4 regions of the Mesorhizobium sp. WSM4820 genome follow, and region 4 is predicted to be linked to each of the others. Evidence: predicted binding sites of a transcription regulator. Region 4 holds the regulator's gene; each other region holds the start of a gene.
The links. The regulator LexA, encoded in region 4, represses DNA repair genes until DNA is damaged. The targets are predictions, from matches to a motif close to TGTTCNNNNTGTGTTCNG.
Positions count from the first base shown of each region.

Region 1 (3,438 bases), on a different contig from region 4:
TCGTCACCTGTTCATACTGCATGAACACCAGGTTCCAGAATTCGAGGAAACGGTCGCCATCCTCCTCGGGGCTGCCGGGAGGGCCGCCCCAGATGTGCTCGCCACGGTCGATGAAGATCTCCGAGCACGGACCGCAAGGTCCGGTGTCGCCCATCGCCCAGAAATTGTCCGAGGTCGGAATGCGGATGATGCGATCGTCGGAAAAGCCGGCGATCTTCTTCCAGTAGCCGGCAGCCTCGTCGTCGGTATGATAGACCGTGACCAGCAGCTTGTCCTTCTTCAGCCCGAACTCCCTGGTGATCAGGTTCCAGGCAAGCTCGATGGCGCGCTCCTTGAAATAGTCGCCGAACGAGAAATTACCGAGCATCTCGAAGAAGGTCAGGTGGCGCGCGGTGTAGCCGACATTGTCGAGGTCGTTGTGCTTGCCGCCGGCGCGAACACTCTTCTGAGCCGTCGTGGCACGCGAATAGGGTCGCTTTTCCAGGCCGGTGAAAACGTTCTTGAACTGCACCATGCCGGCATTGGTGAACATCAGTGTCGGGTCGTTGCGCGGCACCAGCGGGCTTGACGCGACGACCTCGTGACCCTCCTTGCGGAAATAGTCGAGGAATGTCGACCGGATCTCGTTCACGCCACTCATGAATGACACTGCCTTTTAGCTTTAGAGAGAGCCGCCGGCGCGGCCGACGGCAAATGGACATGGCCTTTTAGCCGCCGCGTTGCACCCTGTCCAGAAACACGGAATTGGGCCAATTTGCGGGGCTTGCCGGTCATCTCGTTGCCGGCCTGCCGGTCATCTCGGCGCCACCGCTGAAACGCAAACCGCCGGCGCTAGGCCGGCGGTTCGAACGCAACAATACAGAACTCGATTACATAGGCTGGAGGTGATGCGCGGGAATCATGGCCAAACTCCGGCCACTGCCGAAGCCTACATGGCGCCGGCTTCATCCTCGAAACCATCGTCTCCGCCTTCGGAACCACCATTCTCGAGGAACTTTTCCGCAATCAGCCCGGCATTCTGCCGTAGTGCCAATTCGATTTCGCGCGCCGTATCGGGATTGTCGCGCAGGAACAGTTTTGCATTCTCGCGACCCTGGCCGAGACGCTGCGAATTGTAGGAGAACCAGGCGCCCGACTTTTCGACCACGCCAGCCTTGACGCCGAGGTCAACCAGCTCGCCGGTCTTGGACACGCCCTCGCCATACATGATATCGAACTCGACCACCTTGAAGGGCGGCGCCAGCTTGTTCTTGACCACCTTGACGCGGGTCTGGTTGCCGACGACCTCGTCGCGGTCCTTGACCGAGCCGATGCGGCGAATGTCGAGGCGCACCGAAGCGTAGAATTTCAGCGCGTTGCCGCCGGTCGTGGTCTCGGGCGAACCGAACATGACGCCGATCTTCATGCGGATCTGGTTGATGAAGATGACCATGGTGTTGGAGCGCGAGATCGAGGCGGTCAGCTTGCGCAGCGCCTGGCTCATCAGGCGGGCCTGCAGGCCGGGCAGCGAATCGCCCATCTCGCCTTCGATTTCGGCGCGCGGCGTCAGCGCCGCGACCGAATCGACCACCAGCACGTCGATGGCGCCGGAACGCACCAGCGTGTCGCAGATCTCCAGCGCCTGCTCGCCGGTATCGGGCTGCGAGATCAAGAGGTTTTCGAGATCGACGCCGAGCTTGCGGGCATAGACCGGGTCGAGCGCGTGCTCGGCATCGACGAAGGCGCAGATGCCGCCCTTCTTCTGGGCCTCCGCCACAGTGTGCAGCGCCAGCGTCGTCTTGCCCGAGCTTTCCGGCCCGTAGATCTCGATGATGCGGCCGCGCGGCAGGCCGCCGACGCCGAGCGCGATGTCGAGGCCAAGCGAACCGGTCGGCACCGTTTCGATCTCGACGACCTGCTCGTTTGCGCCGAGCCGCATGATCGAGCCCTTGCCGAAGGCACGCTCGATTTGCGACAGCGCCGCATCCAGAGCCTTTGATTTGTCCACCGTTTTGTCCTCTACAAGCCGCAAAGAATTCTGAGCCATGATACATCACCCCTTGGTCGTCAATGAAGGCCGGACAATCCGTAATCCCTATCAATTTGTACCTTTTTTGTTCTCGATTGGCAAGGGGATACAACCGATTGAAAAACCAACAATATCCGGATCTGTTCTTTTTTTGTTTCGTGTTTTCACCCAGGATGCATCCCGGCTTCACCCGCAGGATTCTGCAAAGGCATCTTCCGAATCGCGCCTCCGGTTGCCGGGTTCCGCCGGACAAAATAGTCTCCACCCGGCAGCAGCAAGGTCATCTCACTGGGCATGATGAAGTCGCCGACGATCCTGGCAGTAGGCGGCGCCTATATCGAGCGGCGCGGCCAGGTTTCGGGCGCCTTCGTGCCGGCGGCGTCGAACCCCGGCACGATGCGCGAGGAAGTCGGCGGCGCCGTCTTCAATGCGCTGCGCCGCGCCGTGCGCCGCGGCGTCTCCGGCTCGCTGCTTTCGGTACGGGGCGGCGATGTTCTGGCCGATACGCTTTCACGCGCCATTGCTGCAGCCGGCATTGCCGATCTTTCCGTGGTGTTCCTCGATCGCACGACGCCGAGCAACACAGTGCTGATCGACGGCGACGGCGCGCTGATCGCCGGCCTCGCCGACATGGCGCTCTCGACCTGGCGCTTGTCAAGCAGATCCGCCGTGCCAAGGTGCGCGAGGCAATCAGCACCGCTGATGCAGTCCTTTGCGACGCAAACCTGCCGTCGGCGGCGCTCGAGCGGCTGGTAGCGCTTGCCGCCGGCAAGCCGGTGTTTGCACTTGCCGTTTCGCCCAGCAAGGCGGCGCGGCTGACGCTGGTGCTTGAGTTTCTGGCGATGGCCTTCATGAACCGGCACGACGCCAGCGCGCTTACCGGCGCCGACGTCGATGCCGACGAGCGTGGCATTGTCGACGGCCTAAGACGCGCCGGCCTGAAAAGCGGCGTGGTCACCGCTGGTGACGGTCCGGTGCTGGGTTTCGACGCGGCCGGCGCCTTCTCGATCCTGCCACCGAAAAAAGTCACGGTCGGCGCCGCCGATGCGCTGGCGGGCGCGACGATGGCCGCCCTGCTGCGCGGCCTGACGCTGGGCGCAGCGCTGCGCGAAGGCGTTGGCGCAGCAATGCTCGCCGTCGAGAGCGCCACCTTCACGAGCGCTATCTTTGCCGAGGCGCTGGCATTCGTGCCCGAGGCGCGCGACCTGGCATGAAATCCTGGATGTTGGCGCCGCCCCTCAACCCACTGCCGGGACCTTCTCCCCGTGAAGGACGGGGAGAAGGGGCTTGGCCGCGACGCCGGCGACCCCTCTCCCCGTCCTTCACGGGGAGGGGCAGCGCCGACCTGAAACGATTATCTTAAACTGAGCGGCTAGCGGACACAGCTATTTGCCGGCCCGCAGCCCCGCTTCATAGGCCCGCCGCGCCCA
Region 1 covers NZ_JBVVQN010000001.1:274,513-277,950, reverse strand. Annotated here, with positions in the region: gene alaS (alanine--tRNA ligase) at 1-640, opposite strand, end outside; gene recA (recombinase RecA) at 929-2,026, opposite strand; partial or broken gene AC0L2R_RS01360 (carbohydrate kinase family protein) at 2,303-3,222, shown strand; gene AC0L2R_RS01355 (TfoX/Sxy family protein) at 3,394-3,438, opposite strand, start outside.
Region 1: recA (recombinase RecA) is a predicted target of LexA. The motif match lies at 2,150-2,167, and genes of this name have one in related genera.

Region 2 (3,438 bases), on a different contig from region 4:
GAGGCGCTCGTAAAAGCGCGGGCCGCCGATGACGCGGTAGTTGAGGCCAAGGGTGACGAAGCGGTCCTCGAACTCGCGCATCTGGAAGGACGCGCGGACAAGAATGGCCATATCGTTGAGATTGTGCTTCTGCCGCTGGTAGGCCTCGATGGTTTCGCCAACGGCGCGGGCCTCTTCCTCGGAATCCCAGGCGGCATGGACATGCACCTTCTCGTCGTCCTCGGCGATCTTTTCGGTGAACAGCGTCTTGCCGAAGCGGCTTTCATTGTGGGCGATGAGGTGGGAGGCGGTGCCGAGGATGTGCGCGGTGGAGCGGTAGTTGCGTTCCAGACGGATGATCGTGGCGCCGGGGAAATCCTTGTCGAAGCGCAGGATGTTGTCGACTTCGGCCCCGCGCCAGCCATAGATCGACTGGTCGTCGTCGCCGACGCAGCAGATGTTGACTTTGCTATCGCTCACGGCCGCGCGCGAGCTTCGCTCGCTGGCCTCCGCGGGGGCGGCCTGGCCGGCCGACGCCCGGTCGGGCTTGCGGCCTTCGGCCGTTCGCAAACCTGTCGACGTAGAAGTGCGTCCGGCGTCCGGCCGTTGCGCCAGCAGCCGCAGCCACATGTACTGGGCGGTGTTGGTATCCTGGTACTCGTCGACAAGGATGTAGCGGAAGCGCTTGTGGTATTCCTTCAGCACGTCCGGATTGGCGCGGAAGATACGGATCGGGTGGCACAGGAGATCGCCGAAGTCGCAGGCGTTCAGCGTCTTCAGCCGCTCCTGGTAAGCCTTGTAGAGTTCACGCCCCTTGCCGTTGGCGAAGGCGCGGGCGTCGCCCTCGGCAATCTCGGCGGGGCCAAGCCCCTTGTTCTTCCAGCCGTCGATCATCTGGGCGAACTGCTTGGCCGGCCAGCGTTTGTCGTCCAGTCCTTCGGCCTGGATGAGCTGCTTGATCAGGCGCACGACGTCGTCGGTGTCGAGAATGGTGAAGTCGGATCTGAGCCCGGCAAGTTCGGCGTGGCGGCGCAGCAGCTTAACTCCAATCGAGTGGAAGGTGCCGAGCCACGGCATGCCTTCGACATTGCCTTCGCCGATCAGCAGGCCGATGCGCTGCTTCATCTCGCGCGCCGCCTTGTTGGTGAAGGTGACGGCGAGGATCTGCGACGGGAAGGCCTTGCCGGTGGCGAGGATGTGAGCGATGCGGGTGGTCAGGACGCGCGTCTTGCCGGTGCCGGCGCCGGCCAGCACCAGAACCGGACCCTCGGTGGTTTCCACCGCCAGCCGCTGCTCGGGGTTGAGCCCGTTCAGATAATCGGGCGCATTGGCATGGCCGCTGCGGGCAGCCATGGCGCGCGCAGCAATGCCCGACGGGGCCACGGGCCGCGCGTTCGGTTCATCAAAAAAAGGCATATCTTCCGAAAAGCCGGACATCTCCCCCGAATGTAGTGATTCGGCAGCGAAAGGCCAGAAGTGTCTCCGTTTTGTTCTCTGTCCAGCGCCGGAACCTACAAATGGGTATATTTAACCCACCGACGTCGTGGAGCACTGCATGCTGGGCCTCACTGATCCGTGATTGGACCATGCAGCCCTCGACCCTATCTTGCGCGGCGGACATATTCCCGAAGCCGAGGAGAGCGCCATGACAAAACCGAGCCCTGCCAGCCCCGCCGTCAACAGACCCGCCATTACCCAGGCTATGATAGATGCGTATGACGAATACACGCATCTGACGCTCGACCGGCGGCGCTTCATGGAACAATTGACCAGGCTTGCCGGATCAGGTGCGGCGGCCGCCGCAATCGCGCCGCTGCTGGCGGCGAATTCAGCCCGGGCGGCGATTGTTGCCGAGGACGATTCACGCGTGACGGGCGAGGACATCAGCTATCCCGGCAGCGGTGGCGAGATGAAGGGCTATCTGGTCAAGCCGGCCGGCCAGTCCGGCAAGCTCGGCACCGTCATCGTCGTGCATGAGAACAGGGGGCTCAACCCGCATATACGCGATGTGACGCGGCGCGTGGCGCTGGAAGGCTTCGTTGCGCTGGCCCCGGATTTCCTGTCGCCGCTCGGCGGCACGCCGGCCGACGAAGACAAGGCGCGCGAGCAGTTTTCCAAGCTCGATCCGGCGCAAACCACTGCCAATGCGGTCGCAACGGTCGCTTTCCTTAGGGGCAGCGAGGATGGCAACGGCAAGGTCGGCGCGGTCGGCTTCTGCTGGGGCGGCGCCACGGTGAACACACTGGCTGCCAATGCGCCGGATCTGGCTGCCGCTGTCGCCTATTACGGCATGCAGCCGAAGGCCGAGGATGTGCCCAAGATCAAGGCGGCGCTGCTGCTGCATTATGCCGGACTCGACACCCGCATCAATGCCGGTATCGACGCCTTCAGGAAGGAGCTCGATGCAGCTGAAGTCGAGTACACGATCCATGTCTATGAAGGCGCCAATCATGCCTTCAACAATGACACGTCGGCGGCTCGCTACGACAAGAACGCGGCGGACCTCGCCTGGGGCCGGACGATCGCCTTTCTCAAGGAGAAGCTTGCCTGATCAGGCATTTGCCGGTTTGTGAAAAGCGACGCCGGCCACCACCAGCGCGATGCCGATGCAATCGGTTGGGCTGGGTATCTGGCGGAGCACAAAGACGCCGATCAGCGTGGCGGTGACCGGCAGCAACGACAGCATCAGCGCGAAGCTCGATCGCGGCAGCCGCGACATGGCAAGCTGGTCGCAGATATAGGGGATGACCGACGAGCAGATGCCGACGCCGATGGCGGCGATGAGCAGTGGCGGCGCCGTGAAAGCCGGCAGCGCATCGGTGAAGCCGATCGGCAGCACGATGAGGCAGGCGACCGCCATGGCGGCACCCAGGCCGGCGATGCCGTCGCCAGCGCCGGCGCGGGCAACGCGATGGCCAAGCATGATGTAGCCGACGAACAGCGCGCCGTTGAGGAAAGCCCAGAACAGGCCGATCGGGTCGCTTGACCATTTGACGTCGATCAGCAGCAAGGTGCCAGTGACGGCAACGGCAAGGGCTGCGAGATTGCGCGGGCTTCTGACGCCGAACAGCGCAACGCCGATGGTGCAGACGAACTCGATCGCCGCGACCAGCGAGATCGGCAGCCGGTCGAGTGCCAGGTAGAAGGAGCAATTCATCACGCCGAGGCAAGCGCCAAAACCGAGAAGCAGCAGCCGTGTCGGCCGGTCGGCGCGGGCGAAGACCGTCCACGGCCGGGTCAGCGGCGCGAAGACAAGGGCGGCCGCAACGATGCGCAGCCAGGCCATTCCGAGCACGCCGACATGCGGGAAAAGCAGCACGGCGAAAGCCGGCCCGAGATAATGAAACACAGCGCTGACACCGAACCAGACATGCGGCGGCAGCGATGTTGCCAGCCTGCCAAAGACAGGGCCGGCGAGGGCAGGGATAGCAGCTGGGGCTTGCGCTTGATCGTCCATAG
Region 2 covers NZ_JBVVQN010000006.1:76,777-80,214, reverse strand. Annotated here, with positions in the region: gene AC0L2R_RS11970 (ATP-dependent helicase) at 1-1,416, opposite strand, end outside; gene AC0L2R_RS11965 (dienelactone hydrolase family protein) at 1,625-2,530, shown strand; gene AC0L2R_RS11960 (EamA family transporter) at 2,531-3,436, opposite strand.
Region 2: AC0L2R_RS11970 (ATP-dependent helicase) is a predicted target of LexA. The motif match lies at 1,457-1,474, and genes of this name have one in related genera.

Region 3 (3,438 bases), on a different contig from region 4:
CGCGGCAGCGCGAACAACTGATCCCGAGAAAACAGATCTGGCACCGCTCGGCGCTGCCTTGGCTGCCGGAGTTCGAAGGCACGATGATCGTCGAGGAGCAGTAGCCTCTCAGTCGTCTCCTTCGACCACCCTTAGCCTCAATTGGCCGGTCTTGGAGTCGGCGACGCGCGCACCCGCTTCGGTCTTCGCGTTGGCCGCCGATCCGACGTCGCCTTCCGCCGGTTGCGCGCCGAACTCCAGCGCCTCGATCTTCTGGCCGCGCTTGGTCACCTTCGAGGTCGAGACGAGAATATCGTCGATATCCTTGGCCGACTGGCCGAAATGGCTCTGCAGCTTGCGCACCCGCTCGTCGAGGCGCGAGACATCCTCCATCAGCCGGATGACTTCGCCCTGGATCAGATGCGCCTGCTCGCGCATGCGGGCGTCCTTGAGAATCGCCTGGATGACCTGAATCGACAGCATCAGCAGCGACGGCGAGACGATGACGATGCGGGCGCGGTGCGCCTTGTGGACAATCCCCTCGAAATTCTCGTGGATCTCGGCGAATACCGATTCCGACGGCACGAACATGAAGGCGGTGTCCTGCGTCTCGCCTTGGATCAGGTATTTGTCGGAAATATCGCGGACATGCACCTCGATATCACGCCGAAACGCTTGTGCGGCGACCTTCTGCAAATCGACGCCTTCGGCGGCACGGATGGCATTCCAGGCTTCCAGCGGAAACTTGGCGTCGATGGCGAGTGCGGGCGCGCCGTTCGGCATCTTCACCAGGCAGTCGGGCCGGCTGCCGTTCGACAGGGTCGCCTGGAATTCATAGGCGCCGTGCGGCAGGCCGTCGGCGACAATCGCCTCCATGCGCGACTGGCCGAAGGCGCCGCGCGTCTGTTTGTTGGAGAGGATTGCCTGAAGTTGCACGACCTGGCTAGCGAGCGACTGGATGTTGCCTTGCGCTGTATCGATGACCGCCAGCCGCTCCTGCAGTTTGGCGAGGCTTTCATGCGTCGATTTCGTCTGCTCGGTCATGGTCTGGCCGAGACGGCCGGTCATCGCGTCGAGACGCTGGCCGATCGACTGCGTGAGTTCGGCCTGCCGCGCCCCGAACACTTCGGCGATGGCGCCCATGCGGCCCTGCATCTCGGCCTGGCTTGCCAGGATGCCGGCCATCCGCGCCTCGGCGTCGCGGGCGTGGTCGGCGGCTTCCGCGGCAGCCACCGCACGCGCCTTGGCCGAGCGCCAGAGCGCGACGACGAGCGCCACGAACAGGCCCAGGAACAGGACCGCGCCGAATGCCAGCGCGTGGCCGAGCGTGATCGTGGTGGCGCCGAGCCGGGCGATCGGTTCGGACAGGATGGTGGTCAGGTCGTTCATATCGGACAGCATAGATGATTCGGCCTGACGACACAGATCAAAACGTGAACGCCGCTGCAAATGCCCCGGTTGACGCTTTTCGTGCGAGGTCTTAGGTGAGACGCCATGTCGATCAAGCCGCTCATCATCCTTCCCGATCCCGTCCTGCGCCAGGTTTCGAAACCGGTCGAGCGCGTCGACGGCGCTTTGCGCAAACTGGCCGATGACATGCTGGACACGATGTATGATGCGCCGGGCATTGGTCTGGCGGCGATCCAGATCGGCGAACCGCTGCGCATGCTGGTGATCGACCTCGCCAAGGAAGACGAGCCGCCGGCGCCGCATGTCTTCATCAATCCCGAGATTCTTGAGAGCGCCGATCAGCGCTCGGTCTACGAGGAGGGGTGCCTGTCGATCCCGGATTACTATGCCGAGGTCGAGCGCCCTGCCGCCGTGCGGGTGAAATATCTCGATCGCGACGGCAAACTGCAGGAGATCGAGGCCGAAGGGCTGATGGCGACTTGCCTGCAGCACGAAATCGACCATCTCAACGGCGTTCTGTTCATCGACCACATCTCGAAGCTGAAGCGCGACATGGTGGTGAAGAAGTTCAAGAAGCTCGCCAGGGACAAACCATCAGGCAGCAAGGCGCCGGGCAAGTTAGTGGGATAGGGCGATACTCGCGCAGTTTGATGCTGAACCTTTCGAAGATGTTGGCGGGACAGCGCCCCTCTACCCTGTTCCAGATCAGGAAATGGAGACGCCGATGAGCGACATGCTGATCAGAAATATTCCCGAACCCTTGAAGCGGGAAATCGAGCAGGCAGCGCGTAAGAGCGGCCAGAGCCTGTCGGGCAAGGCGATAGCTCTTCTGCGCGAAGGCATGGTCGCCGAAACGCAAGCCAGGCTGGAGCCGGGTCTTTCGGCATGGGACGCTATTCGCGCGACTTTCGCTGCTGAAAACGCAATTGGCGATGAATTCGCCAAGATCATGAACGAAATCGAAGCAGAAAGGAAACGCGACTTCGGTCGCCGACCCGCAAAGTTCGCGACTTCGACTGAGCCGACTTAACGCCAGACGAAGACCGGACCCGGAACAAAATGCCCTTGCGCGTCATCTTCATGGGTACGCCCGAATTCTCGGTGCCGACGCTGCGGGCGGTCGCGGATGCCGGACATGAGATTGGAGCCGTCTACACTCAGCCGCCGCGCGCCGCCGGTCGCCGCGGGCTGGAACTGACGCCGTCGCCGGTGCAGCGAGAGGCCGAGCGGCTGGGCCTCGAGGTGCGGACGCCGGTGTCGCTGAAGAACGAGACCGAGCAGCAGGCGTTCCGCGCCTTGCGGGCCGATGTCGCCGTCGTCGTCGCCTATGGATTGCTGTTGCCCAAACCCATTCTCGAGGCGCCGCGGCTCGGCTGCCTCAATGGTCACGCGTCGCTGTTGCCACGCTGGCGCGGCGCCGCCCCTATCCAGCGCGCCATCATGGCCGGCGATACCGAGACAGGCATGATGGTGATGATGATGGAAGAGGGCCTGGACACCGGCCCGGTGGCGATGGCCGAAAAATGCGCCATCGGCCCCAATATGACGGCCGGCGAACTGCATGATCGGCTGATGCACATTGGCGCCGCGCTGATGGCGGAAGCGCTGGCTCGTTTGGAACGGGATGCCCTGACTTTTACCGCACAAGCGACGGAGGGGGTGACCTATGCCAAAAAGATCGATAAAGCGGAGACGCGCGTGGACTGGACGCGGCCTGCTGGCGAGGTCCACGATCATATTCGCGGCCTGTCGCCCTTTCCCGGCGCATGGTGCGAGATCGAAATTGCCGGCCGCCTGGAGCGGCTGAAACTGCTTCGCTCGACGCTTTCGCAAGGCGCCGGCGAGCCGGGAGGAATTCTCGACGACCGGCTGACGGTCGCCTGCGGGTCAGGCGCGATCAGGTTGGTCGAAGTTCAACGTGCGGGCGGAAGGCCCATTGCCGCGCAGGAGTTTCTGCGCGGGGCCAAGCTCGAAAAAGGAACGAAATTCTCATGAGCATGATGTCGATACGCGCGGCAACGCCGCGGGACCGCGAGGCGATCCGCCTGG
Region 3 covers NZ_JBVVQN010000002.1:343,084-346,521, reverse strand. Annotated here, with positions in the region: gene AC0L2R_RS05055 (GFA family protein) at 1-104, shown strand, start outside; gene AC0L2R_RS05050 (DNA recombination protein RmuC) at 109-1,368, opposite strand; gene def (peptide deformylase) at 1,474-2,019, shown strand; gene AC0L2R_RS05040 (plasmid stabilization protein) at 2,114-2,419, shown strand; gene fmt (methionyl-tRNA formyltransferase) at 2,449-3,384, shown strand; gene AC0L2R_RS05030 (GNAT family N-acetyltransferase) at 3,381-3,438, shown strand, end outside.
Region 3: AC0L2R_RS05050 (DNA recombination protein RmuC) is a predicted target of LexA. The motif match lies at 1,402-1,419, and genes of this name have one in related genera.

Region 4 (3,438 bases):
GGCCCCTTCCTCTACATGATGGGCAAGGGCCTGACGGCGATGATCGCAATTTCGGGATGGATCTCGGAGCGTTCGCCGATCGATGCAGTCGGACTGATTTCGTTGCAATCGGTTCTGCTGGTGACGGTCGCCCTGGTCATCGCCACGATGGCGACGACGTGGCTGCGGCTTGCCGCACTTCCCTTTGCGCTCGCCGGCCTGCTGACGATTTCCGAGACGCGCACCCCCGACGTGCTGATCTCGGAGGATGCGCACCTGGTGGCGCTGCCGATCGGCGGCGGCGAACTTGCCGTCAACCGGATGCGTTCGAACGAATTCACCACCGACAACTGGAAACATGCGCTGGTTTCAACAACGATCGTCGAGCCGGAGACATTCGAAAAAGGAGATGTGCAGTTCGACATCGCCGACCCGGCCGACCTGCCGCCGGGAGCGCCTTTCACCTGCACTGCCGGCCTGTGCTTGGCCCGGCATCCGTCCGGCGCGCTCATTGCGCTCGCCGACAACCGCAAAACCGCGCGGCCGGCCTGTGCCTTTGCGGATTTGATCGTCATCGACGACGCCACAGCCTATTACAAACCCTGCCGCACCCGCTGGTTCTCGTCGTCACCAAACGGCAGCTCGCTCGCATGGGCAGTGCCGCCGTCTTCTTCGATCCGCTATCGGCGACGACGCGCGCAGAAATCCGTTTTGCCGTCAGACAGCCATACAGGCCCTGGCATGAGCAGCGGCGATTTTCGCGCGAGGCGAGGGGCCTGCCGCCATACCGCAGGGCCGAGAAACCCCAGAAGCCTGCCCTTCAGTAACGCCGGATCAGTCCGACGAGCTTGCCCTGCACCTTGACCCGGTCCGGCCCGAAGATGCGCGTCTCGTAGGCCGGATTGGCGGCTTCCAGTGCGATCGAGGCACCTTTGCGGCGGAATCGTTTCAGCGTCGCTTCCTCCTCGTCGACCAGAGCGACAATGATCTCGCCAGGCTGCGCGGTGTCGGCGTTGCGGATGATGACCGTGTCGCCGTCGAAGATGCCGGCCTCGATCATCGAATCACCCTTGACCTCCAGCGCGTAGTGCGTGCCGCCGGTGATCATGTCCGGTGGCACCGAGATCGAATGCGTCTGGTGCTGGATGGCGTCGATCGGCACACCGGCAGCGATGCGGCCCATCACCGGTATGGAGACGGTGGCAACGACGTCGTCGTCATTGCCGGCGGCACGCATGCGCGAAGGTGCCGGCTTGATCTGCCGTCCGAGGCCGCCCTGTCCAAGCCCGCCCTGGCCAAGGCTGCCTTGAATGACGCTCGGCGAGAATTTGCGCGCCGCATTGAGGCCCGGCGCGATCGAATCGGGCAGCCGCAGCACCTCCAGCGCGCGGGCGCGGTTGGGCAGGCGGCGAATGAAACCGCGTTCCTCCAGCGCCGTGATCAGCCGGTGGATCCCCGATTTGGAGGCGAGGTCGAGCGCTTCCTTCATCTCGTCGAACGAGGGCGGAATGCCGCTTTCCTTCAGTCGTTCGTGAATGAACATCAGCAGTTCATGTTGTTTGCGTGTCAGCATCGCGACCCCCAACAGAATCAGAAAAACAAACCCAGAACAAACACTATCTGTTCCAGTTGTGTTCCGCAACCATTTAAAGTTTAATGAATGTGTTGACGTTTTGTTCAGCGTAGCATCAGCACGCTGCAGGCGGCGCCCGCTGCGGCTGCGGGAGCGAATGGCTCGCGCACGACCAGTCCGTTGGCGTCGGCCAGCATTCTGAGCATCGAGGAATCCTGGATACTGAACGGCGTTGCCTCAAGCGTGCCGGCTTCTTCCTTCACCACCGCGCGTACATAGTCCTGCCTGAGATCGTTGGCCGGCATGGCGGCGCCGAGCCGCGCCTGACGCATGTCCTGGCGGAAGGCGCGGCCGCCGAGCCGCGCCAGCAGCGGCTTCAGAAAGAGCTGCGTGCAGACCAGGCTGGCCACCGGATTGCCGGGCAGGCCGATGCAGCGGATGGCGCCCAGCCGCCCGAACATCAGTGGCTTGCCGGGCCGCATGGCGATTTTCCAGAAATCAAGCGCCATGCCTTCGCCGGTCAGCACGTCATGGACGAGGTCATGGTCCCCGACCGAGGCGCCGCCCAGCGTGACGATGACGTCCGCGCCTGCGTCGACGGCTTTTGTCACCAGCGCGGCGATCGCCTCCTTGCGGTCGGGGGCGATGCCGAGATCGAGTGCGCTGGCGCCGACCGAGCGGGCCGCGGCGGCGACGCCATACGCATTGGAGGAGATGATCTGGTCGGGGCCAAGGTCGCTGCCCGGCGGCAGCAATTCGTCGCCGGTGGCGATGATGGCGACCAGCGGCCGTTTCACCACGCGGACCTGCTGGTGGTTGGCCGACGCCGCCAGCGACAATGCCGCCGGATCAAGCAGGCGGCCTTTCTCCAGCAGCGCGTCGCCCTTCGAGAAATCGAGCCCGAGGCGGCGGATGTTGCGGCCTTCAACCGTGGGCGCGGTCACTTCGACCATGCCGCCGCCGAGGTCGCGGACATTCTCCTGGATGACGATGGTGTCGGCGCCTGCAGGAAGCGGCGCGCCGGTGAAGATGCGCACGGCCTGCGCCGGGCCGACTGTTCCGGCAAAGCCTCGTCCGGCCGGCGCCATGCCGATCACCGAAAGTCTCGCGGGCACGGACGCGACATCGTCGGCCCGCACGGCATAGCCGTCCATGGCCGACGCGTTGAATGGCGGCTGGGTGCGGAGCGCCATGAGCGGCTCCGCCAGCACGCGGTCGGCGGCATCCATCAGGGCGACGCTTTCAGCCTGCAAGGGCGCAGCATCCGCAAGCAGGTGCTCGAGCGCCTCGGCGACCGCCAGCAGCGCCATTATTGGCCTGCCCCCTGGGCATCCGCCTTGTAGTCGCCGGATTTGCCGCCGGTTTTTTCCACCAGCCTGATGCCGGAGATCGCCATGCCGCGATCGACCGCCTTGGCCATATCATAGATGGTCAGGCAGGCGACCGAGACGGCGGTCAGCGCTTCCATCTCGACGCCGGTCTTGCCGGTGACGCGGGCCAGCGCCGTGACCTTCAGGCCGGGCACCGTCGCGTCAGGTTCGATGTCTACCGATACCTTGGTCAACAGCAGCGGATGGCAGAGCGGGATCAGTTCATGCGTCCTCTTGGCCGCCATGATGCCGGCGATGCGCGCCGTGCCCAGCACGTCGCCCTTCTTGGCATCGCCGTCGAGAATCATTTTCAGCGTTTCGGGCCGCATCGAGACAAGACCTTCGGCGATTGCCGTGCGGGTCGTCTCCGCCTTGTCGCCGACATCGACCATATTGGCTTCGCCTTTCGCGCCAAGATGGGTGAGGGCGGCCGACATCGTCAGGTCACCCTGGAGCGACGTGCGTCCGTTTGGACGCACAAAGTACACTCTGACGCTTTGCATCTATGCATCATGC
Region 4 covers NZ_JBVVQN010000004.1:108,162-111,599, reverse strand. Annotated here, with positions in the region: partial or broken gene AC0L2R_RS08580 (ComEC/Rec2 family competence protein) at 1-806, shown strand, start outside; gene lexA (transcriptional repressor LexA) at 800-1,552, opposite strand; gene AC0L2R_RS08570 (molybdopterin molybdotransferase MoeA) at 1,657-2,862, opposite strand; gene moaC (cyclic pyranopterin monophosphate synthase MoaC) at 2,862-3,359, opposite strand; gene trpC (indole-3-glycerol phosphate synthase TrpC) at 3,426-3,438, opposite strand, start outside.